3 regions of the Kosakonia sp. N21 genome follow, and region 1 is predicted to be linked to each of the others. Evidence: predicted binding sites of a transcription regulator. Region 1 holds the regulator's gene; each other region holds the start of a gene.

Region 1 (10,018 bases):
GACTAACCCGCTGCGCGGTGCGGTGAGCGAACACGATGCGCTGCACGCGATTTTCAAAATGGTGCGCAAGGGCATTAAAGACCAGGGATGTAACCGCGCGATTATGGTTGCCCATAATGCCACTTTCGATCATAGCTTTATGATGGCCGCTGCCGAGCGCGCATCATTAAAACGCAACCCGTTCCATCCTTTTGTCACTTTCGACACCGCATCACTGAGTGGGCTGGCGCTGGGCCAGACGGTACTCTCTAAAGCCTGTGCCGCTGCGAGCATTGCCTTTGACGCCACACAGGCGCACTCCGCACTGTATGACACCGCCCAAACCGCTCTGCTGTTTTGTGAAATAGTCAATCGCTGGAAACGTCTTGGCGGTTGGCCATTACCGCTGGCTGAAGATCCTCAACCATAAATACCAGAAATATTCTATGCCGGTTGCATTCAGTGACCGGTTATTAACACAGTTAATCGAAATTAGATAAACACATATCGTTTTCTTAAATTCCCCTTCATATTCTTTTTCTGCCAACCTAACCATTATTAACAGACAAAAACGCCACAAAAGCCTGCGCAAGCTTCGTGAAAAAACTCGCTATTCACCTTTAGCAGATTAACTCTCTCATTTCACTTAACGGCATAAAAATATCATTAAGACAGCCGATGATATTTTGGCGCACCTGAATGCTGTGAGAAATACATATATTAATCATGAATGAATTAATCCATCACGTAGATGCTGGGTTATTTTTAATTTATTTCAAGGTGAGCATAGAAGGACCCGCTAATACATTTTGATGAAGGTGAAATAATGCACAAGTTCAATATTATTCTTGTTCTGTTTTTTATCCCTATGGCTTTTCCGGCTGCGGCCGAAATGCAAGATCGCATGTTTAACCGGGATCAGGTTTCTGCCGGGATTACCGTGGGTACCCTGGGCGGCCTGACCCATGAAAGGGTTTATGCGCCCGATCAAGGGGGGCGAAAACTCAGCCAACTCGACTGGCGTTACCGCAATGCTGCTGTTGTTCAGGGCTCTCTGGAATGGAACGCCATGCGGTGGTTCTCCTTAGGCGTATCAGGTTGGTCAACATTTTCCAGCGGAAACAGTCATATGAATGATTACGACTGGCAAAACGCTGCGCAGAATTCGTGGACCGATCGCAGCTCGCACCCTGATACGCAGCTCAACTTTTCCAATCACTTTGATGTGAATGTGAAAGGCTGGATGTTTAACACCCCCGGATGGCGTCTGGGATTAATGGCGGGGTACCAGGAGAACCGCATCAGCTTTCACGGTAAAGGTGGAAGCTACAGCTATAATAATGGTGCCAATACCGGCTCCTTTGATCCCAACGAAATCAATATTGGCTATAAGCAACACTATCAGATCCCCTATGTCGGTCTGACCGGAAGCTATCGTTATAACGATATTGAACTTTCCGGGACATTGAAATACAGCGCCTGGGCACGAACCACCGGAAATGATGAGCATTATCTCAGAGACCTGACGTTTATTGATAAAACAAAAGAACAGAACTTCTTTTCACTTGCTGCCAGCATGGGTTATTACGTCACAGAGAATATGAAGCTCTATATTGAAGGCACCTGGAATCGGGTGGCAAATAAGAAGACTGACGTCAATGTTAATAATTACAGCCAAAATATAAGCGCAGATTATAAAAATGGTGGCGGTATTGAAAGCTATAATATGCTAACCACCGCAGGGCTAATCTATACCTTCTGACCGTAAAAAAGGGTTCATGCCGGAACATGAACCCTTTTAGCAACGTGAACCGCGTGCGGCTTACTCCGCGCCCTGCTCGCCCTTGTGTTTAGCGGCAGCTTCTTTGATCAGCGTCTGCAACTCACCGCGTTGATACATCTCAATCAGGATGTCGCAGCCGCCAACCAGTTCGCCATCCACCCACAGTTGCGGGAAGGTTGGCCAGTTAGCATATTTCGGCAGTTCTGCGCGGATATCCGGGTTCTGCAGAATATCAACATACGCGAAACGTTCACCACAGGCAGACAGCGCCTGCACAGCCTGAGCGGAGAAGCCGCAGCTTGGCAGCTTCGGAGAGCCTTTCATGTACAGCAGAATCGGGTTTTCAGCGATCTGGCGCTGGATTTTTTCAAGTGTCGTGCTCATTGTCTTGCTTCCTTCAACTTCTACGGCAGATGGTGGACATTGTAACGGTTCAGGCAGCCAACAGAAAATAACATTTTGTTCACTGGTGATGATTTTACGCCCATGCCTGAAAAGTTGCCTCCAAAATGTGACTTAACACAATTCGGATTTCGCCTGTTGCTTAACTCTTAACCGCCATAGAAACGTTTTGCTGCTTTTTTTTGCGCTTGCTAACGAAACGCAGCTATAGATGCAAAAACACTCTTAACTTTTGTGCTTTTTATGGATTAGAATCGACGGGTTTTGAAATCATACGCACGCATTGTTAAATGCCTGCTCTAACAGGGGATTGCTCAGTGGCGCGAATACCAAAATCTTCGATCACGCTCTGTGCTTTGTTGTTCACCACGCTTTCTTTCACGCCATTGGCTAACGCCTCTGAACAGGCGCGAGCGTCGGCCGTGCAAAAATCGCATCTGGCGAAAGCATCCGAACGTAAGAAAAAAACCACATCGCAAAAGACATCAAAGAAAAACAGTCGCAACGCAGAAACCAAAACAACGAATAAAAAAACGACGGAGACCAAAAAAGCTCCGGCAACGAAGAAAGTCACCACCAGCAGCAAAGCCAGCCAACTCTCTACGCGTCGTAATAAATCCAGCCAGACCAAAACCGCAGCTGTCACCTGGACCGAAAAATGTACGCCGCGCAAAGGCCACAAGCCACACTGCGTTAAAGTCAAAAGCACCAAATCGGCCGCGCTTGCCGATGTGCACAAAGTCCGGATCCAAAAAGCGCAGAAAACCGCCATGTCCAAGCTGATGAATCAGATTGGCAAGCCGTACCACTGGGGCGGCACCTCGCCTAATACCGGTTTCGACTGCAGCGGGCTGGTCTATTACGCCTATAAAGATTTGGTGAAATTCCGCATTCCCCGTACGGCAAATGAGATGTATCACCTGCGTGATGCCTCGCCGGTGAATGTCGCAGAACTGGAAAGCGGCGATTTGGTCTTCTTCCGCACCCAGGGTCGCGGCACAGCGGACCACGTTGGCGTTTACGTGGGGAACGGCAAGTTTATCCAGTCACCGCGCAGCGGTCAGGATATTCAGGTGACCTCGCTGAGTGAAGATTACTGGCAGCGTCACTACGTCGGCGCCCGCCGCGTGGTCACACCGAAAACCATCCGTTAATCCGGTTACCTGTCGCCACGGCGGCAGGTAACTCTCTCTTTTGTCACCCCTTTCTATTTGCTACTCTATCCACACACTCAGTAGGGCTATTGGGTGTATTAAAATAATGAAGGAGAGTAGCAATGTCGTTCGAATTACCTGCATTACCGTATGCGAAAGACGCCCTGGCGCCGCATATCTCGGCCGAAACACTGGACTACCACTATGGTAAGCACCATCAGACCTATGTCACCAACCTCAATAACCTGATCAAAGGCACCGCCTTCGAAGGTAAATCGCTCGAAGCCATTGTTAAGAGCAGCGAAGGCGGCGTGTTTAACAATGCCGCGCAGGTCTGGAACCACACCTTCTACTGGCACTGTCTCGCCCCGAACGCGGGTGGCGAACCGACAGGCGCGCTGGCTTCGGCGATGGCGAAGTCCTTCGGTAGCTTCGCTGAATTCAAAGCACAGTTTACCGACGCGGCGGTCAAAAACTTTGGTGCAGGCTGGACGTGGCTGGTGAAGAAGGCGGATGGCGAACTGGCAATTGTGTCAACATCTAACGCGGGTACACCGCTGACGACGGATGCCACGCCGTTGCTGACCGTTGATGTCTGGGAACATGCCTATTACATCGATTACCGTAACGCCCGTCCGAACTATCTGGAGCACTTCTGGGCGCTGGTAAACTGGGACTTTGTGGCGAAAAATCTCGCTGCATAAATCTCACCAGGAGGGGGAAACCCCTCCTGATTATTATTCTGCTGCTGCGCAGGCACGTTCTGGCTGAGCACGTCCCGAAAAGAGCACCACCAACAGGCCAAGACCCGCGATAATCGCCCCCATCACCGGCACAAAGCTATAACCCAGACCACCGGATATCACCGCCCCACCGGCTGCGGCACCCAATGCGTTCCCCAGGTTAAATGCGCCAATGTTCACGGAAGAGGACAGGCCCGGAGCTTCATGCGCCACACGCATGACCCGCATTTGCAACGGCGGCACCACGGCGAAAGTCGCTGCCCCCCAGACCACCATGCTGACCGCCGCGCCGATCGCGCTCTGTGCAAGAAACGGGATAGCCAGCATGATGGCAATCAACAGCACCAAAAAGCCTTTAAGCGTACCGGTCACGGACCGATCCGCCAGTTTACCGCCAAGATAGTTGCCGATGGAGAACCCAACGCCAATCAGTACCAGCATTGCCGTAATAAAGACGGGTGTCGCATCGGTAATGGTTCGCAGAACCGGTGAAATATAGGTATAGAGCGTGAACATCGCCCCTGCCCCCAGCACCGTGGTCAGCAGCGCGGACAAAACCTGCGGGCGCATCAGCACCGCCAGCTCTTTACGCACCTCCGGGCGTTCCCCGGCGCCGCCTTTCGGCAGCGAGAAGAACAGACTCAACATCGCCACAATACCCAGCGCTGCGGTAGCCATAAACGACATGCGCCAGCCAATGGTTTCACCCAGCCAGGTCGCAGCCGGCACACCGCCGATATTGGCGATGGTTAGCCCCATAAACATGGTGGCGACGGCGCTGGCTTGCTTTTCTTTGGCGACAACGCTTGCAGCAACCACCGATCCCAGGCCAAAGAATGCGCCGTGATTGAGACTGGTTACGATACGCGCCAGCATCAGGGTGGCGTAATTCGGCGCAATCGCCGACAACACGTTACCCAGCGTAAAAATCGCCATCAAAAAAATCAGCGCGTTGCGTCTGCCACGATGAGAAAGCAGCAACGTCATTAACGGTGCACCGACCATTACGCCGACAGCGTAGGCGCTAATCAGCATCCCCGCCGCCGGGATAGAAACGTCAACGCCGCGGGCAATCACCGGCAGTAATCCCATTGGGGAGAACTCGGTCGTACCGATGCCAAAGGCGCCAATCGCCAGGGCGAGCAAAGGGAAATTCATTTTCATAAACTGACTCCGGAAAAGCCGTGTCGCTTCGGGACACTGTCGCAGAAGTCAAAAGTATGACATCAATCACAAAAAACTGCCGTTAGCGGAATGACAAAAGAGTATTGCAGAATTGATAACAATGCGGGGAAACGAAAACGGAGGGAGAAACCGGTTCCCCCTCGCGCGGGATCAATGCAGTGCAGCGGTCAGGGCGCCGAAAACGATCAGGCTCAGCACGATGACGGTAGTGAACAGTGAATACTTCAGGTCGGTGCTCATCAATTTTCTCCGTTTTAATTTCCACACAAAAAGTGAGATAGCGCATTTTTGCACAAATAAACGTAAAAATCTTGCAGGAATTAGCACGTCAGACGTTTTATCACTTCCCCTTTTGCTCAAGATCAGACAAAATTCGACGCTAAATTTATTAGCGTACCGGCCATTGACTCCCCTCCTGACGTCCAGTGTCTTTTTCCCGGCGTACCGCACCCCCGATCATGGGTACAGGGTGATTGAAGGCAAACGTTTACCTTATGTATTATCAGGAGCTTGAGATATGGTCTGGAGTGACATCTGATGGCAACGATCAAAGACGTAGCGAAGCGAGCAAACGTTTCCACCACAACCGTATCACATGTAATTAACAAGACACGTTTTGTCGCCGAAGAGACGCGCAATGCCGTGTGGGCGGCGATCAAAGAGCTGCATTATTCACCGAGCGCCGTGGCGCGCAGCCTGAAGGTGAATCACACCAAATCGATTGGCCTGCTGGCCACCAGCAGCGAAGCAGCCTATTTTGCCGAAATCATTGAGGCTGTTGAGAAGAAATGCTTCCAGAAAGGCTATACCCTGATCCTCGGTAATGCCTGGAATAACCTGGAAAAACAGCGCGCTTATTTGTCGATGATGGCGCAAAAGCGCGTAGATGGCCTGCTGGTCATGTGTTCCGAGTATCCGGAATCCTTACTGAGCATGCTGGAAGAGTATCGCCATATCCCGATGGTCGTTATGGACTGGGGCGAAGCCAAAGCCGACTTTACCGATACGGTGATTGATAACGCCTTTGAAGGCGGTTATATGGCCGGGCGTTATCTGATCGAACGCGGTCACCGCGATATCGGTGTGATCCCGGGTCCGCTTGAGCGCAACACCGGTGCGGGTCGTCTTGCCGGTTTTATGAAAGCAATGGAAGAAGCCACCATTTCCGTACCGGAAAACTGGATCGTTCAGGGCGACTTTGAACCCGAATCCGGTTATCGCGCCATGCAGCAGATCCTTGCGCAGACGCATCGCCCGACGGCCGTCTTCTGCGGCGGCGATATTATGGCCATGGGTGCGCTGTGCGCTGCGGACGAAATGGGATTGCGCGTCCCGCAGGATATTTCGGTGATCGGTTATGACAACGTGCGTAACTCCCGCTTCTTCACGCCATCACTGACCACAATACACCAGCCGAAAGATTCGCTGGGTGAAACCGCATTTACCATGCTGCTTGACCGTATTGTGAATAAGCGCGAAGAGTCGCAATCCATCGAAGTGCATCCGCGCCTGATCGAGCGCCGCTCGGTCGCCGATGGTCCGTTCCGCGATTACCGCCGTTAATCCCCTTTTGCGGGAGCCCTTATTCCGGCTCCCGCAGCCATTCCCGATTCAGCGTTTCACTGTCCCCCAGGTACTCAAGAAGCCAGTTCAGTGCAGGTGATGCCTCGTTCTGCTGCCACGTCAGGCAACAAGCGGCATCCGGGAAGGGATTTTCCAGTTCCAGCGCCACCCACTCCCCACGATCGAGCCAGGGTCTGGCAAAATGCGCCGGGACCATTCCCACGCATAACCCTGCTGACAGACAGGCTTCGGATGATTTCCAGTCCGGCACCATCACCCGTTTCTGATTATCCAGTAGCCAGGTAATACGCTTCGGTAACGAGCGCGACGTATCTTCCTGTATCAGCGAAGGCCAGTTACGTAACGTCTCATCGCTTAACGGGCCAGGTAGCGCCGCCAGCGGGTGTCGGCGAGAAACCACACATTTCCAGCTCAGCATACCCATATCGCGAAAAGCATAGCGCCCGCCGACAGGAATGGCTTGCGTTGCGCCAATAGCCAGTTCAACACGCCCGTCGGCCAGCGCATCCCAGACGCCGTTAAACACTTCCTGGTAAACCTGTAGCTCCACATCGCTAAAGTGACGATAAAAATCGACGATCAACTGCCGCGTGCGTTCGGGCCTGACAATGTTGTCCACCGCAATCGCCAGTTGCCCGCGCCAGCCATTGGCAATCTGCTGGCACTGTTGGCGGGTGACCTGCATTTTTTTGATAACAGAACGTCCTTCTTTCAAAAACCAGACGCCAGCGGGAGTTAACTCCACATCGCGGTGACGTCGTTCAAACAGCGGAACCGCCAGCCACTCTTCCAGTTGCCTTACGGTATAGCTGACGGCAGAAGGAACACGGTGCAACTCCTGAGCTGCACCGCTAAAACTGCCGTTACGTGCGACAGCATCTACCACTTCCAGCGAATATTCTGACCACATAATCTGCCTGCAAAAAATTTGAAACCACTGCGCAAATATTAGCGTTTCACAAGGAGGAATGCACTCCTTACACTCGACAACCCTGATAACCTGCACAAAGAAGAGATACCACAATGCAACCTGGCAAAGGATTTTTAGTCTGGCTCGCGGGATTAAGCGTGCTGGGCTTTTTAGCCACCGACATGTACCTGCCCGCTTTCAGCGCCATTCAGCAAGATTTAGAGACCTCCTCCGCGGTGGTCAGCGCCACATTGAGCCTGTTTCTGGCCGGGTTTGCCGTTGCACAACTGCTGTGGGGACCGTTATCGGATCGCTATGGACGCAAACCGATTTTGTTAACCGGTCTGGGGATTTTCGCCGTTGGCTGTCTGGGAACATTATGGGTGCGGGACGCCACGCTGTTACTGGTGCTGCGTTTTGTACAGGCTGTAGGGGTCTGTGCTGCAACCGTAAGCTGGCAGGCGCTGGTCACGGATTATTACCCGTCACACCGCGTTAACCGCATTTTCGCCACCATTATGCCGCTGGTCGGGCTGACACCCGCACTGGCCCCCCTGCTCGGCGCGTGGATCCTTGCGCATCTCAGTTGGCAGGCAATCTTTGCCACGCTGCTGGTGATTACGTTGGTGTTGATGATCCCGGCGTTACGCCTGAAACCGTCAGTAAAGGCAACAGCGCATGATGAGCAGCCACTGACCTTTATGGATCTACTGCGTGCCCGCGACTATCGCGGCAATGTGATTATCTATGCGGCCTGTTCCGCCAGTTTCTTCGCCTGGCTGACCGGCTCACCGTTTATCCTGCACGAGATGGGGTATGGCCCCTCTGCGATCGGCCTTAGCTATGTACCGCAGACCATTGCGTTTCTGGTGGGGGGTTACGGTTGCCGCGCTGCGCTACAGAAGTGGCAAGGCGAGCGACTGCTTCCCTGGTTGCTAAGCGCGTTTGCCCTGAGCGTGATTGCCACCTGGGCGGTCGGCTTTATGCCGAACGTGTCGCTGACCGCGCTGTTGATCCCGTTCTGCTTTATGGCAATGGCCAATGGCGCCATTTATCCCATCGTGGTTGCCCAGGCATTACGCCCTTTTCCGCAGGCAACCGGACGTGCCGCCGCGTTGCAAAATACCCTGCAACTTGGGCTGTGCTTCCTTGCAAGCCTGGTGGTCTCATGGCTTATCGCCACGCCGTTGCTCACTACCACCAGCGTCATGCTGTCGATGGTGTTGCTGGCGACGCTGGGATACCGTCTGCAGCGGCAACCGCATCGCGGGTATGCGAAAGAAGCCACCACACCGGCGTCTTCACGGGGATAGTCGCTTCGGCGATTATCTCTAAGTCACTGATTAGCATGCTAACAGTTTTCTGTTGAATCACCTGATATTGAAGCCTATACTAAATTTCGCTGTTTTATAAATACGATAAATATTATGAAGTAACGGGCGTCGGATTACGCCCGTTTCACCATGGAAGGCCTTTCGGCAAGGGTTCTCTCCCTTCCTCTGTTCTACGTCGGATATCAGCCTCACGGCGAAAACCGTGAGATTTCTCACAAGCCCGAAAAAGCGTCTACGCTGTTTGAAGGTTCTGATCACTGGTTAGTGATGGAGAAGTTATGAGTTCATCGTGTATAGAAGAAGTCAGCGTACGGGATGATAATTGGTTCCGTATAGCAAACGAACTGCTGAGCCGCGCCGGTATCCAGGTTAATGGCCCCGCAGCATCAGATATTCAGGTGAAAAATCCTGATTTTTTCAAACGCGTTTTACAGGAAGGTTCGCTCGGACTCGGCGAAAGTTATATGGACGGCTGGTGGGATTGCGATCGGCTGGACATCTTCTTCACCAAAGTTCTCCGCGCCGGCCTGGAAAGCCAACTCCCGCACCACCTGAAAGACACTCTCCGCATTGCCGGAGCAAGATTATTTAATCTGCAGAGTAAGAAACGGGCCTGGATTGTCGGTAAAGAGCATTACGATCTCGGTAATGACCTGTTTACCCGCATGCTGGATCCACAGATGCAATACTCTTGCGCCTACTGGAAAGAGGCCGACACCCTTGACGACGCACAGCACGCTAAACTGAGGCTTTGCTGTGAAAAACTGCAGTTAAGACCGGGCATGCGTGTGCTGGATATTGGCTGCGGATGGGGCGGGCTGGCGCAATTTATGGCGCAGAATTACGGCGTCAGCGTGGTGGGCGTCACCATTTCCGCCGAGCAACAAAAGCTGGCGCAACGGCGGTGTGAAGGCCTGGATGTGGAGATCCGCCTGCAGGATTAC
Region 2 (10,018 bases), on a different contig from region 1:
GGTGAAGCATCCCGAATACGTCATTATTGTCGCCGTTGCCGCAGTGCTGACCACCATTTTTGCGCCGGTGATGCCGCATCTGCGCCGCCTGTTCCTGATCCTCGATGCTCTCGGGCTGGTGGTGTTCTCCATTATCGGAGCGCAAATCGCACTGGATATGGGAGAAGGTCCAGTGATCGCCACTATTGCGGCTGTAGTTACCGGCGTATTTGGCGGCGTACTGCGCGATATGTTCTGTAAACGTATTCCCCTGGTATTTCAGAAAGAACTCTACGCCGGAATCGCCTTTGCCTCAGCCGTACTCTATCTCGCCCTTGGCCATTATATTTCCAGCCATGATACGGTTGTGATCGCCACCCTCCTGTTCGGCTTCACAGCCCGTTTGCTGGCAATCCGCTGGAAACTGGGATTGCCGGTATTTCATTACAAACACAACGCTCACTGAAATGCCTTCACACCCTGGTTGCCCAGCCATACCGCCAGCTGTTCAACCACTGGCGTTCGGACGAAGGTGATAAGCTGCCGGGCTTTTTGTGCACCAATAGCGGGTAACTGCTGCCATGCAAGCTCATCACGCGCACGTACTTGCCGCCAGTGTGTATCACTCGTCGCTTTTAACGCCGCCTGCGGCAGCGGCGTGCCCAGAGCATTCAGCCAGCGGGTAAACGGCCTGTCGCGCGCCAACGAAAAACGGTGCCAGAGTTGCAGGCCTCGCGCAGCAGAGAAACCCGGCGTCGCCTGCAATTGCGCCTTCGTCAGCGCCAGCCAGGAAAATATGTGCTCAAAACGATGTGCCTGATGCAATGCGCGCCAGCCCTCTTCCCCCACGCCGTCAATGCCGAGCGCTTTTGACGACCCCAGCCAAACCAGTCGGGCAATAAATTGCTCGTGGCACTCCGGTGAGGCATAAAAACATGTCAGCGGGGTAAATCGCGCATCCGGCGGCGTGGGCTTTTCCCGTACCACTCCACGCCAGACCACACGGTTGATACGCGGGATACCCTGCCCGGCAAGGCTCACAGAAACATGATCCCCCGGCGCGATATCCAGCAGCTGCCATTTTCGGATGGAGCCAATATTCACTCGCCGGACACGTTTATCATCCAGTTGCACCGGCTCAAGCTGCGCCACCACCGAAATTTTACCGGTACGACCTGTCGCGAACTGGATCCCGCTGACTCCGGTAACCTGCTCAATCGGCTCGTATTTCCAGGCCGCCACCCAGTGCCCTTCTCCGGGCAACCACGCGTTTCCTGCTGGTTCCATCGACGAGCGGACCACTACGCCATCGGTTACAAACGGCAACGGTGATGTGAACCAACTGGCGCGCAAACGCTCCACATCCTGCACATTGTTTACCGCTACGCTGTAGCGCTGCCCCCATTCGAACCCCACCTTGCTGAGTAACTCAGCTTTTCCGGAAAATGTTGCCGGGCCATCCGGCCAGGCCCAAACGAAAAACGCCAACTCAGACAGAAGAGGCGTGTCGCGGCGGCTCATCATTGCCCCTGCCACCTTTGCCCGGGCGTTGAGCCCTCCCATACGTTTTTGAACGTGGTTATCGCGGCGTAGAAACAACTCCCCCTGCAAAACGCTATCCGCCAACAAACCGGTTACCGTTTTGGGAATCGACGGGATAGCGCGCACTTTTTCTGTCCAGTCCTCTCCTGCCAGGCCATCTCCCCGGCTGATGGCTTGTATCAGCTTGCCATGCCGGTACACCAGCGTGACCGCCACACCATCCACTTTTGGCTGAACCCAAAGATCTTTCTTTCCCGCCATCCATTGCTGTAGCGCATGTTTATCGGCCAGTTTGCGCACCCCGGTATGCGCCACCGGATGCTTCACATTGCCGCCTGGCAATGTCGATACGCTGCCAACAGCATGCAGATCAAAGCAACGCTGCCACTGCGTTAAGCGCATACTGAGCCGGTCATACACATCATCACTCACGCCGCTATCGCCCTGTTTCCAATAGTCGTTGTTCCATTGTGCCAGCTGTTGTTGCAGGCGGCTGACTTCTTCCTGCGCCCGTGCTGGCGACCAGACCGGGCAGGTCGCCAGAGTGAATGTGCTCCACAGCAACAGACAAATTACGGCTCCGGCTTTTCTCCACATCATTATTTCTCCCTTGTGATAGCGCAGTCGTTATAGCGTTACCGGAACGACTCTTTCGAGCGGGAAAAGGGGAGATTGCGAGGACGGTTCAGGCAATTCATCGTGATCATGAAAATTTGCAGACAAATCAGGAAAGCAGTACGGGAAACGCCAAACTCAACGGGAAAAAGTGTGACAAAAGCTACGTCACATAGCAGCGATGTGTATAATAGGCACGTATGTAAGTTTCCTTTCGCAATTCACATACAAAAGACTCTCATGGCTCAAGGCACGCTCTATATTGTTTCCGCCCCCAGCGGCGCGGGTAAATCAAGCCTCATCCAGGCTTTGTTGAAGACCCAACCGTTATACGACACGCAAGTTTCTGTTTCGCATACGACGCGCGCTCCGCGCCCGGGTGAAGTGCACGGTGAACACTATTTCTTCGTTAATCATGACGAGTTCAAAGCCATGATCGGTGAAGACGCGTTTCTTGAGCATGCCGAGGTGTTTGGCAATTACTATGGCACCTCCCGCGCAACCATTGAGCAAGTGCTGTCCACTGGTGTGGATGTGTTCCTCGATATCGACTGGCAGGGCGCGCAACAAATTCGCACCCGGATGCCGCAGGCGCGCAGCATCTTTATTCTGCCGCCGTCGAAAGTGGAGCTGGATCGTCGCCTGCGCGGGCGCGGTCAGGACAGCGAAGAGGTGATCGCGAAACGTATGGCGCTGGCAGTTGCGGAAATGAGCCATTACGCAGAATATGATTACCTTATTGTGAATGATGATTTCGACACCGCCCTGGGCGATTTGAAAACCATTATTCGCGCTGAACGTCTGCGCATGAGCCGCCAGAAGCAGCGACATGACGCTTTAATCAGCAAACTATTGGCAGACTGAGCCTGGTTTCAGTATCATGCCCAGTCATTTCTTCACCTGTGGAGCATTTTAAGTATGGCACGCGTAACTGTTCAGGACGCTGTAGAGAAAATTGGTAACCGTTTTGACCTGGTGCTGGTCGCCGCGCGTCGCGCTCGTCAGATGCAGGTTGGCGGCAAAGATCCGCTGGTACCGGAAGAAAACGATAAAACCACCGTTATCGCGCTGCGCGAAATCGAAGAAGGTCTGATCAACAACCAGATCCTCGACGTACGTGAGCGCCAGGAGCAGCAAGAGCAGGAAGCCGCAGAACTGCAGGCCGTCACCGCCATTGCTGAAGGTCGCCGTTAATTAATCCTGCAGGTCACCCTTGTATCTGTTTGAAAGCCTGAATCAGCTGATTCAAAACTATCTGCCTGAAGACCAAATCAAACGTCTCAGGCAGGCGTATCTCGTTGCACGTGACGCTCACGAGGGCCAGACACGTTCAAGCGGTGAACCTTATATCACGCACCCGGTAGCGGTAGCCTGTATCCTGGCCGAGATGAAACTCGATCACGAAACGCTGATGGCCGCGCTACTGCATGATGTGATTGAAGATACCCCAGCCACGTACCAGGATATGGAACAGCTATTTGGCAAAAGTGTTGCCGAACTGGTGGAAGGGGTATCCAAACTTGATAAGCTCAAGTTTCAGGATAAGAAAGAAGCGCAGGCCGAAAACTTCCGCAAGATGATCATGGCGATGGTGCAGGACATCCGCGTCATTCTGATCAAACTTGCCGACCGCACGCACAACATGCGCACGCTGGGCTCGCTTCGCCCGGATAAACGTCGCCGCATTGCCCGTGAAACCCTCGAAATCTACAGTCCGCTGGCGCACCGTTTAGGTATTCACCACATCAAGACCGAGCTTGAAGAGCTGGGTTTTGAAGCGTTGTACCCAAACCGCTACCGCGTCATCAAAGAAGTGGTGAAAGCCGCGCGCGGCAACCGTAAAGAGATGATCCAAAAAATCCTCTCAGAAATCGAAGGGCGTTTACAGGAAGCGGGCATTCCCTGCCGCGTGAGCGGGCGTGAAAAGCACCTTTACTCCATCTACTGCAAGATGGTGCTGAAAGAGCAGCGTTTTCACTCAATCATGGATATCTACGCCTTTCGCGTCATCGTTCATGATCTGGATACCTGCTATCGCGTACTCGGCCAAATGCACAGCCTGTATAAACCGCGCCCGGGTCGCGTAAAAGACTACATCGCCATTCCCAAGGCGAACGGCTATCAGTCCCTGCACACCTCGATGATTGGTCCGCACGGCGTACCAGTTGAGGTGCAGATCCGCACGGAAGATATGGATCAGATGGCAGAGATGGGGGTCGCCGCACACTGGGCATATAAAGAGCACGGTGAAAGTAGCACCACGGCGCAAATCCGCGCCCAGCGCTGGATGCAAAGCCTGCTGGAGCTACAGCAGAGCGCCGGTAGCTCGTTTGAATTTATCGAGAGCGTTAAATCTGATCTCTTCCCCGATGAGATTTATGTTTTCACCCCGGAAGGCCGCATTGTCGAACTGCCCGCGGGCGCTACGCCAGTGGACTTCGCCTACGCTGTGCATACCGATATCGGCCATGCCTGTGTTGGCGCACGCGTCGACCGCCAGCCTTATCCGCTGTCGCAGTCGCTCTCCAGCGGCCAGACGGTAGAAATCATCACCGCGCCGGGCGCCCGCCCGAACGCCGCATGGCTGAACTTTGTCGTCAGCTCGAAAGCGCGCGCCAAAATCCGCCAGATGTTGAAAAACCTCAAGCGTGATGACTCAGTCAGTCTCGGTCGCCGTCTGCTCAATCATGCATTGGGCGGAAGCCGCAAACTGGCGGAAATCCCACCGGAGCATATTCAGCGCGAGCTGGACCGCATGAAGCTGGCAGCGCTGGACGATCTGCTGGCAGAAATCGGCCTCGGCAACGCCATGAGCGTCGTGGTGGCGAAAAACCTGCAGCAAGGGGAAGCAGTGCAAGCGGTACAAACGCCTGCCGGCACGGGCAACAGCGGCGGCCATCTGCCAATTAAAGGCGCCGACGGTGTGCTGATCACCTTCGCCAAATGCTGCCGCCCGATCCCTGGCGACCCGATTGTCGCTCACGTCAGCCCCGGCAAAGGGCTGGTTATCCACCATGAGTCCTGCCGTAACATTCGTGGCTATCAAAAAGAAGCCGAGAAATTTATGGCCGTGGAGTGGGACAAAGAGACCGCTCAGGAATTTATCACCGAAATCAAGGTGGATATGTTCAACCATCAGGGAGCACTGGCAAACCTGACGGCCGCCATTAATACGGCCTCTTCCAATATTCAGAGCCTGAATACGGAAGAGAAAGATGGCCGCGTATACAGTGCTTTCATCCGTCTCACGGCGCGCGATCGCGTCCACCTGGCGAATATCATGCGTAAGATCCGCGTGATGCCAGACGTGATTAAAGTCACCCGTAACCGAAACTGATTGTATGAATTCTCAGCGTTATGCACGTATCCGCGAGATGCTCGCCAGGCGTCAGCCTGATCTGACCGTCTGCATGGAGCAGGTTCACAAACCTCATAACGTCTCCGCGATTATCCGCACGGCGGACGCTGTTGGCGTGCATGAAGTTCATGCCGTCTGGCCGGGCAACCGCATGCGTACCATGGCCTCTTCCGCCGCAGGCAGTAATAGCTGGGTGGAAGTGAAAACGCACCGCACCATCAGCGATGCCGTTGGCGAGCTGAAAGCACGCGGTATGCAGATCCTCGCCACGCACCTGTCTGACAACGCCGTCGACTTTCGCGAGATCGATTACACCCGCCCGACCTGCATTCTGATGGGGCAGGAAAAAACCGGGATCACCCAGGAAGCACTGGATCTGGCGGATCAGGACATTATCATCCCGATGATCGGTATGGTGCAGTCGCTGAACGTCTCCGTGGCTTCCGCATTGATCCTGTATGAAGCTCAGCGCCAGCGGCAAAACGCGGGCATGTATCAGCGTGAAAACAGCATGCTGCCGGACGTTGAGCAGCAGCGCCTGCTGTTCGAGGGCGGTTACCCGGTACTGGCAAACGTCGCCAAACGCAAAGGCCTGCCTTACCCTCACGTCAATACTGAGGGGCAAATCGAAGCCGACCCGACATGGTGGGCCACCATGCAGGCAGCAGGGTAACAACATGAAAGGCCGCCTGCTCGACGCTATTCCGCTCAACACGCTGACCGGCGTCGGCGCAGCGCAGAGCAGCAAACTGGCGAAAATCGGCCTGCACACCGTGCAGGATCTCCTGCTTCACCTGCCGCTGCGCTATGAAGATCGCACCCAGCTGTACCCCATTGCCGATCTGCTGCCGGGTGTTTATGCCACGGTGGAAGGCGAAGTGCTGAACTGCAATATCACCTTCGGCGGGCGTCGGATGATGACCTGCCAGATCAGCGACGGCTCCGGCATCCTCACCATGCGCTTTTTTAACTTCAACGCGGCGATGAAAAACAGCCTCGCTACCGGCCGCCGTGTGCTGGCCTACGGTGAAGCGAAACGCGGGAAGTACGGCGCCGAGATGATCCACCCGGAGTACCGCATTCAGGGCGATCTCAGCACGCCGGATTTACAGGAAACCCTGACGCCGGTGTACCCCACCACTGAAGGCGTGAAACAGGCGACCTTGCGCAAGCTGACCGATCAGGCGCTGGATCTGCTGGCGACCTGCGCCATCAGCGAACTGCTGCCGCCGGAGCTGGCACAGGGCATGATGAGCCTGCCGGACGCCCTGCGCACGCTGCACCGCCCGCCGCCCACCCTTCAGCTCAGCGACCTCGAAAGCGGGCAGCACCCGGCGCAAAAACGTTTAATTCTCGAAGAGTTGCTGGCACACAACCTGAGCATGTTGGCGCTACGGGCCGGAGCACAGCGCTACCACGCGCAACCGCTCGCCGCCAACGATGCGCTAAAACAAGGTCTGCTGGCATCACTGCCGTTTAAACCGACGGGCGCGCAGGATCGCGTCGTGGCGGAAATCGAGCGCGACATGGCGCTGGATATGCCCATGATGCGCCTCGTGCAGGGCGATGTCGGCTCCGGTAAAACGCTGGTTGCCGCGCTCGCGGCCTTACGCGCCATCGCCAACGGCAAACAAGTGGCGATGATGGCTCCGACCGAACTGCTGGCCGAGCAGCACACGAATAACTTCCGCAACTGGTTTGCCCCACTCGGCGTGGAAGTGGGTTGGCTGGCGGGCAAACAGAAAGGCAAAGCGCGGCAAGCCCAGCAAGAAGCGATTGCCAGCGGTCAGGTACAGATGATCGTCGGTACGCACGCTATTTTCCAGGAGCAGGTGCAGTTTAACGGCCTTGCGCTGGTGATTATCGATGAGCAGCACCGCTTTGGTGTACATCAGCGCCTGGCGCTGTGGGAAAAAGGCCAACAGCAAGGTTTCCACCCGCATCAGTTGATCATGACCGCCACGCCCATTCCGCGAACGCTGGCAATGACCGCCTATGCCGATCTGGATACCTCCGTCATCGACGAGTTGCCACCGGGCCGTACGCCGGTCACCACCGTCGCCATTCCGGATACCCGCCGTAACGACATTATCGATCGCGTGCGCAACGCCTGTACTGACGAAGGCCGCCAGGCGTACTGGGTCTGTACGCTGATTGAAGAGTCAGACCTGCTGGAAGCGCAAGCGGCGGAAGCCACCTGGGAAGAGCTGAAACTGGCGCTGCCGGAGCTGAATGTGGGCCTGGTACACGGGCGAATGAAGTCCGCCGAAAAGCAGGCCGTCATGCAGGCCTTCAAGCAGGGCGAACTGCATTTGCTGGTCGCCACCACGGTGATTGAAGTGGGCGTGGACGTACCTAACTCCAGCCTGATGATCATTGAAAACCCGGAGCGTCTTGGCCTTGCGCAACTCCACCAGTTGCGTGGCCGCGTCGGGCGTGGTGCGGTGGCCTCGCATTGCGTGCTGCTGTATAAATCCCCGTTGTCCAAAACCGCGCAAAAACGTCTGCAGGTATTACGCGACAGCAACGACGGCTTTGTGATTGCGCAAAAAGATCTGGAAATTCGCGGCCCCGGCGAACTGCTTGGCACCCGCCAGACCGGCAATGCCGAATTCAAAGTCGCCGATCTGCTGCGCGACCAGGCGATGATCCCCGAAGTGCAGCGCACTGCCCGCCATATTCATGAGCGCTACCCGCAGCTGGCGGAAGCCCTGATCGACCGCTGGATGCCGGAAACAGAACGCTACTCCAACGCCTGAGTTTTAGAACCTTATGCCGTAAAAAGAATCCCCCTTAGAAAAGTATGTTGTTAACAAAGCAACCGTTTGCTTTTACCAAACAGTCCGATAAAATCACCGCTTTTCCACCCAGGGGATTGCTTGAGATGTCCGTAAACACCATCGAGTCAGAAAGTGCGCAACCGGTTGCGCAGACTCAACCCAGCGAACTGATCTACCGCCTTGAAGACCGCCCGCCGCTGGCGCAAACGCTGTTTGCCGCGCTGCAGCACCTGCTGGCGATGTTTGTCGGCGTTATCACGCCCGCGCTGCTTATCTGCCAGGCGCTGGGTTTACCGGCTCAGGACACTCAGCACATCATCAGCATGTCGCTGTTCGCCTCTGGTGTGGCTTCCATTATCCAGATCAAAGCCTGGGGGCCGGTGGGTTCTGGCCTGTTGTCGATTCAGGGCACCAGCTTTAACTTTGTAGCACCGCTGATTATGGGTGGCACTGCACTGAAAACCGGTGGTGCGGATGTACCGACGATGATGGCGGCACTGTTCGGCACCCTGATGCTGGCAAGCTGCACCGAAATGGTTATCTCCCGCATTCTGCCGCTGGCGCGCCGTATTATCACCCCACTGGTCTCCGGCGTGGTGGTGATGATTATCGGCCTGTCGCTGATTCAGGTCGGTTTGACCTCCGTGGGCGGCGGTTTTGCCGCGATGGGCAACCACACCTTCGGCGCACCGAAGAACCTGCTGCTGGCAGGCGTGGTGCTGGCGATCATTATTCTGTTGAACCGCCAGCGTAACCCTTACCTGCGCATCGCCTCTCTGGTGATCGCCATGGCGGTCGGTTACGTGCTGGCAATGTTTATGGGCATGCTACCGACGTATAACGCCCCGGCGGACGCCTTTATGGTGCCGACACCGCTCTACTACGGCCTGAGCATTGACTGGAACCTGCTGCTGCCGCTGATGCTGGTGTTTATGATCACCTCGCTGGAAACCATCGGCGACATCACCGCCACGTCTGACGTTTCTGAGCAGCCGGTTGCCGGCCCGGTCTATATGAAGCGCCTGAAAGGCGGTGTCCTGGCTAACGGCCTTAACTCCTTCGTCTCCGCGGTGTTTAACACCTTCCCGAACTCCTGTTTCGGTCAGAACAATGGCGTCATCCAGTTGACCGGCGTCGCCAGCCGCTACATTGGCTTCTTCGTGGCGTTGATGCTGATTGTGCTGGGCCTGTTCCCGGCGGTGAGCGCGTTTGTGCAGCAACTGCCTGAGCCGGTGCTCGGCGGCGCAACGCTGGTGATGTTCGGAACTATCGCCGCTTCTGGCGTGCGTATTGTTTCCCGCGAGCCGCTGAACCGCCGCGCGATCATGATTATTGCGCTGTCGCTGGCTGTCGGCCTTGGTGTTTCTCAGCAGCCGCAAATCCTGCAATTCGCCCCGGACTGGCTGAAAAACCTGCTCTCTTCCGGCATCGCCGCTGGCGGTATCACGGCGATTGTACTGAATCTGATTTTTCCGCCAGAGAAAAACTGATGCATGCCGCAGCAACGGGGCCAAACCGTTGCCGCGGTCACTTCCTTTCATCATTCCGCCCTTGAGCATTGCGCATAAATCGTGCATAACTGCCTGACTGACACGTCGGGGATGGAAGATGATGAAATTTCTTGGAAAGCTGCTCCTTGTTGTCGCTATCGTCTTGTTACTGGCGATGCTGGCGGTCTATTTCTTGTTGCAAACTCGCTGGGGTGCAACGCAGGTCAGCCAGTGGGTCAGCAACAACAGCGACT
Region 3 (10,018 bases), on a different contig from region 1:
AGATTAAGCTGGCGCGGAGGACGATCGCCGGTGATCAACAACCGGGTTTTCCCCGACTCCAGAATGCGGTTATAGAGGTTGAAGATCGCCATCTCCCACAGCTCATCGCCAGCGACGCATTCGATATTGTCGATGCAGACCAGCGAAAGCTGTTCCATCCCTTCCAGCACGTCCGGCACAAACCAGGTACGCTTATCCAGCGGCACGTAGCCCACAGCATCGCCGCGCTGGGAGAGTTCGGCACAGGCGGCATGCAGCAAATGGCTACGCCCCGCGCCTTCACGCGACCAGATATAGATGTATCCGCTATGCGCCTGGCGCAAAACGTTTTGCAACGCCGCCAGTAAAGAGGGGTTATCACCCGGCCAGAAACTCGCGAAGGTTTCGTCATCGGGTAAATATAATGGCAGGGAGAGCTGTGCCGGTGTGTTCAGAGGGACCTCAACAGGGCTTACAAAAAACGCAGTGAGTTTATCATAAAATCCCGTTCGGTTTGAACCGGGCGCGAAACCCGGCTCAAACCCACATAAAAATTACTTCGTTACGTCACTGTCAGGCGCATCCAGCACCACTTCTTCCGGGCGCAGCACGCTAATCAGTTTGAAGATCAGGCTCAGACAGATACCCACAATGGTCGCCAGCGCCATGCCTTTCAGCTCCGCCGCACCAATGTGCACTTTCGCCCCGCTCACACCAATAATCAGGATCACGGACGTCAGGATCAGGTTTTGCGCTTTGCTGTAATCCACTTTGGATTCGATCAGCACGCGGATACCGGACGCGCCGATAACCCCGTACAGCAGCAGCGAAACGCCGCCCATTACCGGTACCGGGATGATCTGGATAGCCGCCGCCAGTTTGCCCACGCAAGAGAGCAGAATAGCGATAATCGCCGCACCGCCAATCACCCAGGTGCTGTACACACGGGTGATGGCCATCACGCCGATGTTCTCACCATAGGTGGTGTTCGGCGTGGAGCCGAAGAAGCCGGAGATCATGGTAGACAGACCGTTGGCAAACATCGAGCGGTGCAGGCCCGGGTCGCGAATCAGATCTTTTTTGATGATATTCGCCGTGACCACCAGGTGACCCACGTGCTCGGCAATCACCACCAGCGCCGCAGGCAGAATGGTGAAAATCGCAAACCACTCAAAACGCGGGGTGTAGAAGGTCGGCAGCGCGAACCAGTGTGCCTGCGCAATCGGCGTGGTATCAACAACGCCCATCGCGAAGGAGAGCGCGTAGCCCGCCAGCACGCCAATCAAAATCGGGATAATGGCCATAAAGCCGCGGAACAGCACGGAGCCAAACACCGTCACGCCCAGTGTCACCAGCGAGATGATCACGGTTTTGGAATCCGCAGACTGCCCTTCTGCTGGCAGCAGACCGGCCATGTTCGCCGCCACGCCCGCCAGCTCCAGACCGATGACCGCAACGATTGCGCCCATCGCCGCAGGCGGGAACATCACGTCCAGCCAGCCGGTGCCTGCTTTTTTCACAATAAAGGAGACCAGGCAGAACAGCACGCCGCACATGATAAAACCGCCAAGCGCCACTTCGTAGCCCAGCGGCAACAGCAGCAGCACCGGTGAGATAAAGGCGAAGCTGGAGCCTAAGTACGCCGGAATTTTCCCTTTGCAAATAAAGATGTACAGCAGTGTCCCGATACCGTTAAACAGCAGCACGGTGGCCGGGTTAATGTGAAACAGGATTGGCACCAGCACGGTTGCGCCAAACATGGCGAACAAGTGCTGTAGACTAAGCGGGATGGTCTGCAAAAGCGGTGGTCTTTCACTTACCCCGATAGCACGGCGCGTCATAGTGTTTTCCTCTGAGTGTTGTTGTTTATCTCCCCGTCCTTAACGGCGGGCAGTGTTTTGAATCCCAAAAAAAAGCCGACTATCAAAGTCGGCTTTCGATTTTTAAGCAATTACTTCGTACCAAAGATTTTATCGCCGGCATCGCCGAGGCCCGGAATAATGTATCCGTGCTCGTTGAGGCCCTTATCGATCGACGCGGTGTACAGTTCCACGTCCGGGTGCGCTTTTTCCAGCGCCGCCAGACCTTCCGGCGCAGCAACCAGCACAAGCACTTTGATGCTGTGGCAGCCCGCCTTTTTCAGCAGGTCAATCGTGGCGATCATCGAACCGCCGGTTGCCAGCATCGGGTCAACCACCAGCGCCATACGCTCGTCGATATTGGACACCAGTTTCTGGAAGTACGGCACCGGCTCCAGCGTCTCTTCGTTACGGTAGATGCCGACCACGCTGATGCGCGCGCTCGGTACGTGCTCCAGCACGCCTTCCATCATGCCCAGACCTGCGCGCAGGATTGGCACAACGGTGATTTTCTTCCCTTTAATTTGCTCAACCTGGACCGGGCCGTTCCAGCCTTCGATGGTCACTTTTTCCGTTTCGAGGTCCGCAGTCGCTTCATAGGTCAGCAGGCTGCCCACTTCCGAGGCGAGTTCACGAAAGCGTTTGGTGCTGATGTCGTTCTCTCGCATCAGACCCAGCTTGTGTTTGACGAGTGGGTGTTTTACTTCCACGATCTTCATACTCTTCTCCTTTCCCCAGACAGGTGGCAGCCACAAAAAAAATCGCCGGATTATACCGCTTTTTTTCCGTTGCGCTACAGGCAGGCGCTTGATCACGATCAATCAGACTGGAAAAGAGTATATCGTAAGAATCCTCAGCGCCCTGAAATAATGGACTCGCAAACGTTTGCCTTGGCTGTTAGAATTGCGCCGAATTTTATTTCTACCGCAAGTAAACGCGTGGGGACTGAAGCAGTGACCGATAAAACCTCTCTCAGCTACAAAGATGCCGGTGTTGATATCGACGCGGGCAATGCTCTGGTTGACCGAATCAAAGGCGTGGTGAAGAAAACCCGCCGCCCGGAAGTCATGGGCGGTCTGGGCGGCTTCGGCGCGCTGTGCGCTCTGCCGCAAAAATATCGTGAGCCAGTACTGGTTTCCGGCACTGACGGCGTGGGCACCAAGCTGCGTCTGGCGATGGATCTGAAACGTCACGACACCATTGGCGTCGACCTGGTGGCGATGTGCGTAAACGACCTGGTGGTACAGGGTGCAGAGCCGTTGTTCTTCCTGGATTATTACGCAACCGGCAAGCTGGATGTCGATACAGCGGCCAGCGTGATCAACGGCATCGCTGAAGGTTGCCTGCAATCCGGTTGTGCGCTGGTCGGCGGTGAAACAGCAGAAATGCCGGGCATGTATCACGGTGAAGATTACGACGTGGCCGGTTTCTGTGTCGGCGTGGTGGAAAAGTCAGAAATCATCGACGGTTCAAAAGTGACCGACGGTGATGTGCTGGTAGCACTGGCCTCCAGCGGTCCGCATTCCAACGGTTACTCACTGGTGCGCAAAGTGATCGAAGTGAGCGGTTGCGATCCGCAAACAACGCAGCTTGAAGGCAAACCGCTGGCCGATCACCTGCTGGAACCGACGCGCATTTATGTGAAATCGGTGCTGGAGCTGATTGCAAACGTGGATGTACACGCCATTGCGCACCTGACCGGCGGCGGCTTCTGGGAGAACATCCCGCGCGTACTGCCAGACAACACCCAGGCGGTGATCGACGAGTCATCCTGGCAGTGGCCGGCAGTATTTAACTGGTTGCAGAGCGCGGGCAACGTCAGCCGTCATGAAATGTATCGCACCTTTAACTGCGGCGTCGGGATGGTGATTGCGCTGCCAGCGGCTGAAGCAGATAAAGCCATCGCATTACTGAACGCTAAAGGTGAAAACGCGTGGAAAATCGGTATCATCAACGCATCCGATTCCAGTGAGCGCGTGGTCATTGAATGAAAAATATCGTGGTGCTGATTTCCGGTAACGGAAGCAATTTGCAGGCAATTATTGATGCCTGCAAACAGAAGAAAATCAACGGCACCCTGCGGGCGGTATTCAGTAATAAGGCCGATGCGTTCGGCCTTGAACGTGCGCGGGAAGCAGCGATTCCCGCACATGCCCTCACTGCTGACCAGTTCGCCAGTCGTGATGCGTTCGATCGCGAACTGATGCTGGAAATCGACGCCTATGCGCCGGATCTGGTGGTGCTGGCGGGTTATATGCGCATCCTCAGTCCGGCATTTGTCTCCCACTACGCCGGGCGTCTGTTGAATATCCACCCTTCCCTGCTGCCGAAATATCCCGGTCTGCATACGCACCGTCAGGTACTGGAAAACGGCGATGAAGAGCATGGCACCACCGTGCATTTTGTCACCGATGAGCTGGACGGCGGCCCGGTGATTTTGCAGGCAAAAGTGCCGGTGTTCGATGGTGATACAGAAGAGGAGATCACCGCACGTGTTCAGGCGCAGGAACATGCCATTTACCCGTTGGTGGTGAGCTGGTTTGTCGACGGTCGCCTGAAGATGGAAAACAACGCCGCCTGGCTGGATGGCGTCTGCTTACCACCGCAGGGCTATGCGGCTGACGAATAATTTCTCTGCTACATCACTTATGCCGGATGGTGTCTCCGTCTTATCCGGCTTGTTTATCCCTTCCCCGCTGTATTTTCATCACCTTAGGTCAGAAAACAGAATACTGTCATACTTTTTTGGCACAGTTGGACATCTGGTGGCAAAGCTCGCCATAATAAGTTGTGTCATACGAAGGAACGCCAGCAACGTTCACCTGTAAGTCGGGACGCCGCGAGAGCGAGATGGACTTGCTGTGTCCCGAGATTGAACCGGAGTGTAAACAGGAATGGGTCAGGAAAAGTTATATCTCGAAAAAGAACTAAGCTGGTTGTGCTTCAATGAACGCGTTCTCCAGGAAGCCGCAGACAAGAGTAACCCGCTGATCGAGCGCATGCGTTTTTTGGGGATCTATTCCAATAACCTCGATGAATTCTATAAAGTGCGTTTTGCAGAGCTGAAACGCCGGCTGATCATCAGTGAAGAGCAAGGCCTTCCCACTAATTCGCGTCATCTGCTGGGGAAAATTCAGTCCCGCGTACTGAAAGCCGACCAGGAGTTCGACAGCCTGTACAACGATCTGCTGCTGGAAATGGCGCGTAATCAGATCTTCCTGATCAACGAACGCCAGCTTTCGCAAAACCAGCAGAGCTGGCTGCGTAACTACTTTAAACAGTACCTGCGCCAGCACATCACCCCGACGCTTATCAACCGCGAAACCAATCTGGTGCGCTTCCTGAAGGATGATTACACCTATCTGGCGGTGGAGATCATTCGTGGCGACAATATTCGTTATGCGTTGCTGGAGATCCCGTCGGACAAGGTTCCGCGCTTTGTTAACCTGCCGCCGGAAACGCCGCGCCGTCGTAAACCGATGATCCTGCTGGATAACATCCTGCGCTACTGCCTGGATGATATTTTCAAAGGCTTCTTTGATTACGACACTCTCAACGCCTACTCGATGAAGATGACCCGTGACGCCGAATACGATCTGGTGCACGAGATGGAATCAAGCCTGATGGAGCTGATGTCCTCCAGCCTGAAGCAGCGACTGACCGCAGAACCGGTGCGTTTTGTTTATCAGCGCGACATGCCGGATGCGATGGTGGAAATGCTGCGTGAGAAACTGACCATCTCCCGCTATGACTCCATTATTCCTGGCGGGCGTTACCACAACTTTAAAGACTTTATTGGCTTCCCGAACGTCGGCAAATCCAACCTGGTCAATAAACCGCTGCCGCGCCTGCGCCATCTCTGGTTCGATAAATTCCGTAACGGTTTTGATGCCATTCGCGAACGCGATGTGCTGCTCTACTACCCGTATCACACGTTTGAGCACGTGCTGGAGCTGCTGCGTCAGGCGTCGTTCGACCCGAGCGTGCTGGCGATAAAAATCAATATTTACCGCGTGGCGAAAGACTCGCGCATTATTGACTCCATGATCCACGCCGCCCATAACGGCAAGAAAGTGACAGTGGTGGTGGAGCTGCAAGCGCGTTTTGATGAAGAGGCGAACATCCACTGGGCCAAACGCCTGACCGAAGCGGGTGTGCAGGTTATCTTCTCCGCGCCGGGCTTAAAAATTCACGCCAAACTGTTCCTGATCTCCCGTATGGAAGGGGAAGAGGTGGTGCGTTATGCCCACATCGGTACCGGGAACTTTAACGAAAAAACCGCGCGGCTTTATACCGACTATTCGCTGATCACCGCCGATGCACGCATTACCAATGAAGTACGCCGGGTGTTTAACTTTATTGAAAACCCGTATCGCCCGGTTAACTTTGAGTATCTGCTGGTCTCGCCACAGAACTCTCGTCGCCTGTTGTATGACATGATCGATACCGAGATTGCCAACGCACAAGAGGGCAAACCGTCGGGGATTACGCTGAAGCTGAATAACCTGGTGGACAAAGGACTGGTAGACAGACTGTATGCCGCCTCCAGTTCCGGTGTGCCGGTGAACCTGCTGGTGCGAGGAATGTGTTCGCTGATCCCGGATCTCGAAGGCATCAGCGAAAATATTCGCGTAACCAGCATTGTTGACCGTTATCTTGAGCACGATCGCATCTATATTTTTGAGAACGGCGGCGATAAGCAAGTCTATCTTTCTTCCGCTGACTGGATGACGCGTAACATCGATTACCGTATTGAAGTGGCGGCGCCGCTGCTCGATCCGCGCCTTAAACAGCGCGTTCTGGATATCATCGATTTGCTTTTAGGTGATACCGTGAAAGCCAGGTATATCGATAAAGAACTGAGTAATCGCTATGTGCCGCGCGGCAACCGCCGTAAAGTACGCGCACAACTGGCGATTTACGACTACATCAAATCACTCGAACAGCCCGACTAATCTATGCCGATACAAGAGAAGACACCACGACCGGAAGAGTTTGCTGCGGTCGATTTGGGTTCCAACAGTTTCCACATGGTGATAGCACGTGTGGTGGACGGCGCCATGCAGATCATTGGTCGCCTTAAGCAACGCGTTCATCTGGCGGATGGACTGGACAGCAATAACATGCTGAGTGAAGAGGCCATCGAGCGCGGGCTGGCCTGCCTGTCGCTTTTTGCCGAACGCTTGCAGGGTTTCGATCCCTCGAGCGTTTGCATCGTCGGCACGCACACTCTGCGCCAGGCGTTGAATGCCACCGATTTTCTCAAACGCGCCGAGAAAGTGATCCCCTACCCGATTGAGATCATTTCGGGCAATGAAGAAGCCCGTTTGATTTTTATGGGCGTAGAGCACACGCAACCGGAAAAAGGCCGCAAACTGGTGATCGATATCGGCGGCGGCTCGACGGAGCTGGTGATCGGTGAAGATTTCGAACCCAAACTGGTTGAAAGCCGCCGGATGGGCTGTGTCAGTTTCGCGCAAATGTATTTCCCCGGCGGCGGCATTAACGGCGAAAATTTCCGCCGCGCGCGCATGGCGGCTACGCAAAAGCTGGAATCGCTGGCGTGGCAGTTCCGTATTCAGGGCTGGAATGTGGCGCTTGGCGCATCCGGCAGCATTAAAGCTGCCCATGAAGTGCTGCTGGCCTCCGGCGAGAAAGATGGCATTATCACCCCGGAACGTCTGGAAAAACTGGTCGCTGAAGTACTGAAGTATAAAAACTTCGCCGAACTCAGCCTGCCAGGGCTTTCCGAAGAGCGCAAAGCGGTGTTTGTGCCGGGCCTGGCGATTCTGTGTGGCGTATTCGATGCGCTGGCTATCCGTGAGCTGCGCCTGTCCGACGGCGCGCTGCGTGAAGGCGTGCTGTATGAGATGGAAGGCCGTTTCCGTCACCAGGACATTCGCAGCCGCACGGCACAGAGCCTTGCCAGCCAGTACAATATTGACCGCGAACAGGCGCGTCGCGTGCTGGAAACCACTACCCTGATGTACGATCAGTGGCAGGCGCAAAACCCGAAGCTCGCCAACCCACAACTGGCGGCGCTGCTGAAGTGGGCGGCGATGCTGCACGAGGTGGGGCTGAACATTAACCACAGCGGCATGCATCGCCATTCCGCGTACATTCTGCAAAACAGTGACTTGCCGGGCTTTAACCAGGAGCAGCAACTGATGATGGCGACGCTGGTTCGCTGCCATCGTAAAGGGATCAAGCTCGACGAGTTGCCGCGGTTTACGCTGTTCAAGAAGAAGCAGTATTTGCCGCTGGTGCAGATTTTACGTCTGGGCGTGTTGCTGAATAACCAGCGCCAGGCGACCACCACACCGCCGACGCTGCACCTGAAAACCGATGACAATCACTGGACGCTCAGTTTCCCGTATGACTGGTTCAGCCAGAATGCACTGGTGCTGCTCGATCTGGAAAAAGAGCAGGAATACTGGGAAGCCGTAACCGGCTGGCGGTTGAAAATCGAAGAAGAGCAGTCTGACGTGGCGGCCTGATCCGCCACGCAGCATGATTAAACCTGCGCTGGCGGCGCAATAAGCTGTTCGAGCGGCGCAGGTTTACCAATCACATACCCTTGCAAGTAATCGATCCCCAGCGCAATGGCCGCGCTGCGTATCTCTTCGCTTTCGACATATTCCGCCACAACATGCATTTTCTTCATCCGCGCCAGCGTGCAAATGGATGACACAATCTGGTAGTCCAGGCTGTTAGAGACAATATTGCGGATAAAACTGCCGTCGATTTTCAGGATATCGGCATTCACCGTTTTCAGCCGCGCATAACTGCCATAACCGGTGCCAAAATCATCAATCGCCACCCGGCAGCCCATCAACTGTAAGTGCACCAGCGTCTGGTTCGCCTGCATGATGCTGCTCAACGTATTGCTTTCGGTGACTTCAAAAATCAGTTGCCAGGCTTCAATGCTGTATTTGCGCAGTAAACGGCGGACTTCCTGACTGAACGGTTTGCGGCACACTGACGCCGGGGAAAGATTGATGGCGAAACGCTGCGCAGGCAGGCGCTCGCGGTTTTGCGCCATAAAGTGCAATACATGCTCAATAACCCACAGATCAATGCGCGACGACAAACCAAACTCATACGCCACCGGCAAAAACACATCCGGACTGATACTCTCGCCCCCCTCCTCGCCGAGCCGCAGCAGGATCTCGTAGTAATCGTCACCGCGCACGCCGTGGATCCGCTGCGCCATGAGCACAAACTGGTTCTGCTCCAGCGCCAATTGCAAGCGATTCATCATGTCCACTTTCAGCCGGAGGCTGCGTTGCAGGTTCGTTGCACCACGGTTTTGCAGATTTTCCGGATGGTTGGTCGCCAGCGACAAATCCGCAATGGTGCTCATTTCTCCCAGCAACAAAGACAAGTGCTTCACCGGTGAGCGCACATAGCAGTAGCTCAGCCCGACCTGCGGTTGCAGCGGCATCTCATCCCAGACAAAGCGGAACGCTTTGATACGCGCATCCAGCTCCTCAATGCGCGTCTGATGCGACTGGGTGTTCAGGCGGATCACCAGATCGTGGCCGGAGAGCTGGTAGACGCACTCCTCCGCCATCAATAGAGGCTGTAGCCAGTTTGCCATCCGCTGTTTGTACTGAATGCGTAACATCACGCCATAGTTGCGCCCTAACAGTTCAAGCTCCGGTATGCGTAAAAAACAGAGCACCGACCAGGGCGTTTCCGCCAGCGCGCGGTTAAGCGCCCGCAGGTTGGGCATATTCGTTACCGGATCGATAAACGCCAGGCGGCGAGCGCGGTCATTCACAGTACGCTGCCGGGTCGCCATCACCGCCATGGCGATAATGATGAACGAGAACACCAGGTAGCTTGAAGAGACAATAGCCAGTTGCAGATCGTATGAGGGAAACCGGGGCAGATAGCGATCAAAATAGTGAATGGAGACGATCAGTAATGGCGTCCAGACAAACGAGATAAAACGGTAGCCGTAACGCATCGCCCCCCACAGCATGACCGGTAACAGCAACGATAATGTGTAGTTGGTGCTAAAAATAGAGCTGTGGATGTTGAGCGGCATCAGCAGTAAAAAGACGATCCCGGCAACAATAAGGGACCATACCAGCACCTCCACGCGCGTGACTTTTGGGTCGAACTCATGGCGCAACTGCGAGAACCAGGTGATGACATAACGCGGATGGCGAATA

What was found. The regulator PurR, encoded in region 1, represses purine synthesis genes. The targets are predictions, from matches to a motif close to CANGCAAACGTTTGCNTG.
Region 2: ACQ3G7_RS21205 (nucleobase:cation symporter-2 family protein) is a predicted target of PurR. The motif match lies at 8,309-8,326, and genes of this name have one in related genera.
Region 3: purM (phosphoribosylformylglycinamidine cyclo-ligase) is a predicted target of PurR. The motif match lies at 2,713-2,730, and genes of this name have one in related genera.

What each region holds. Positions count from the first base shown of each region.
Region 1 covers NZ_JBOBHR010000005.1:216,107-226,124, forward strand. The annotation lists gene rnt (ribonuclease T) at 1-409, shown strand, start outside; gene ACQ3G7_RS14115 (omptin family outer membrane protease) at 806-1,741, shown strand; gene ACQ3G7_RS14120 (Grx4 family monothiol glutaredoxin) at 1,802-2,146, opposite strand; gene ACQ3G7_RS14125 (C40 family peptidase) at 2,482-3,318, shown strand; gene sodB (superoxide dismutase [Fe]) at 3,441-4,022, shown strand; gene ACQ3G7_RS14135 (MFS transporter) at 4,056-5,225, opposite strand; gene cydH (cytochrome bd-I oxidase subunit CydH) at 5,397-5,486, opposite strand; gene purR (HTH-type transcriptional repressor PurR) at 5,784-6,809, shown strand; partial or broken gene punR (DNA-binding transcriptional activator PunR) at 6,806-7,740, opposite strand; gene punC (purine nucleoside transporter PunC) at 7,854-9,053, shown strand; gene cfa (cyclopropane fatty acyl phospholipid synthase) at 9,353-10,018, shown strand, end outside.
Region 2 covers NZ_JBOBHR010000010.1:156,466-166,483, forward strand. The annotation lists gene ACQ3G7_RS21170 (trimeric intracellular cation channel family protein) at 1-445, shown strand, start outside; gene ligB (NAD-dependent DNA ligase LigB) at 439-2,118, opposite strand; gene gmk (guanylate kinase) at 2,377-3,000, shown strand; gene rpoZ (DNA-directed RNA polymerase subunit omega) at 3,055-3,330, shown strand; gene spoT (bifunctional GTP diphosphokinase/guanosine-3',5'-bis pyrophosphate 3'-pyrophosphohydrolase) at 3,350-5,473, shown strand; gene trmH (tRNA (guanosine(18)-2'-O)-methyltransferase TrmH) at 5,478-6,167, shown strand; gene recG (ATP-dependent DNA helicase RecG) at 6,172-8,253, shown strand; gene ACQ3G7_RS21205 (nucleobase:cation symporter-2 family protein) at 8,379-9,764, shown strand; partial or broken gene ACQ3G7_RS21210 (AsmA family protein) at 9,886-10,018, shown strand, end outside.
Region 3 covers NZ_JBOBHR010000001.1:107,186-117,203, reverse strand. The annotation lists gene ACQ3G7_RS00510 (DnaA inactivator Hda) at 1-434, opposite strand, end outside; gene uraA (uracil permease) at 534-1,820, opposite strand; gene upp (uracil phosphoribosyltransferase) at 1,931-2,557, opposite strand; gene purM (phosphoribosylformylglycinamidine cyclo-ligase) at 2,792-3,829, shown strand; gene purN (phosphoribosylglycinamide formyltransferase) at 3,826-4,467, shown strand; gene ppk1 (polyphosphate kinase 1) at 4,733-6,793, shown strand; gene ppx (exopolyphosphatase) at 6,797-8,335, shown strand; gene ACQ3G7_RS00475 (EAL domain-containing protein) at 8,353-10,018, opposite strand, start outside.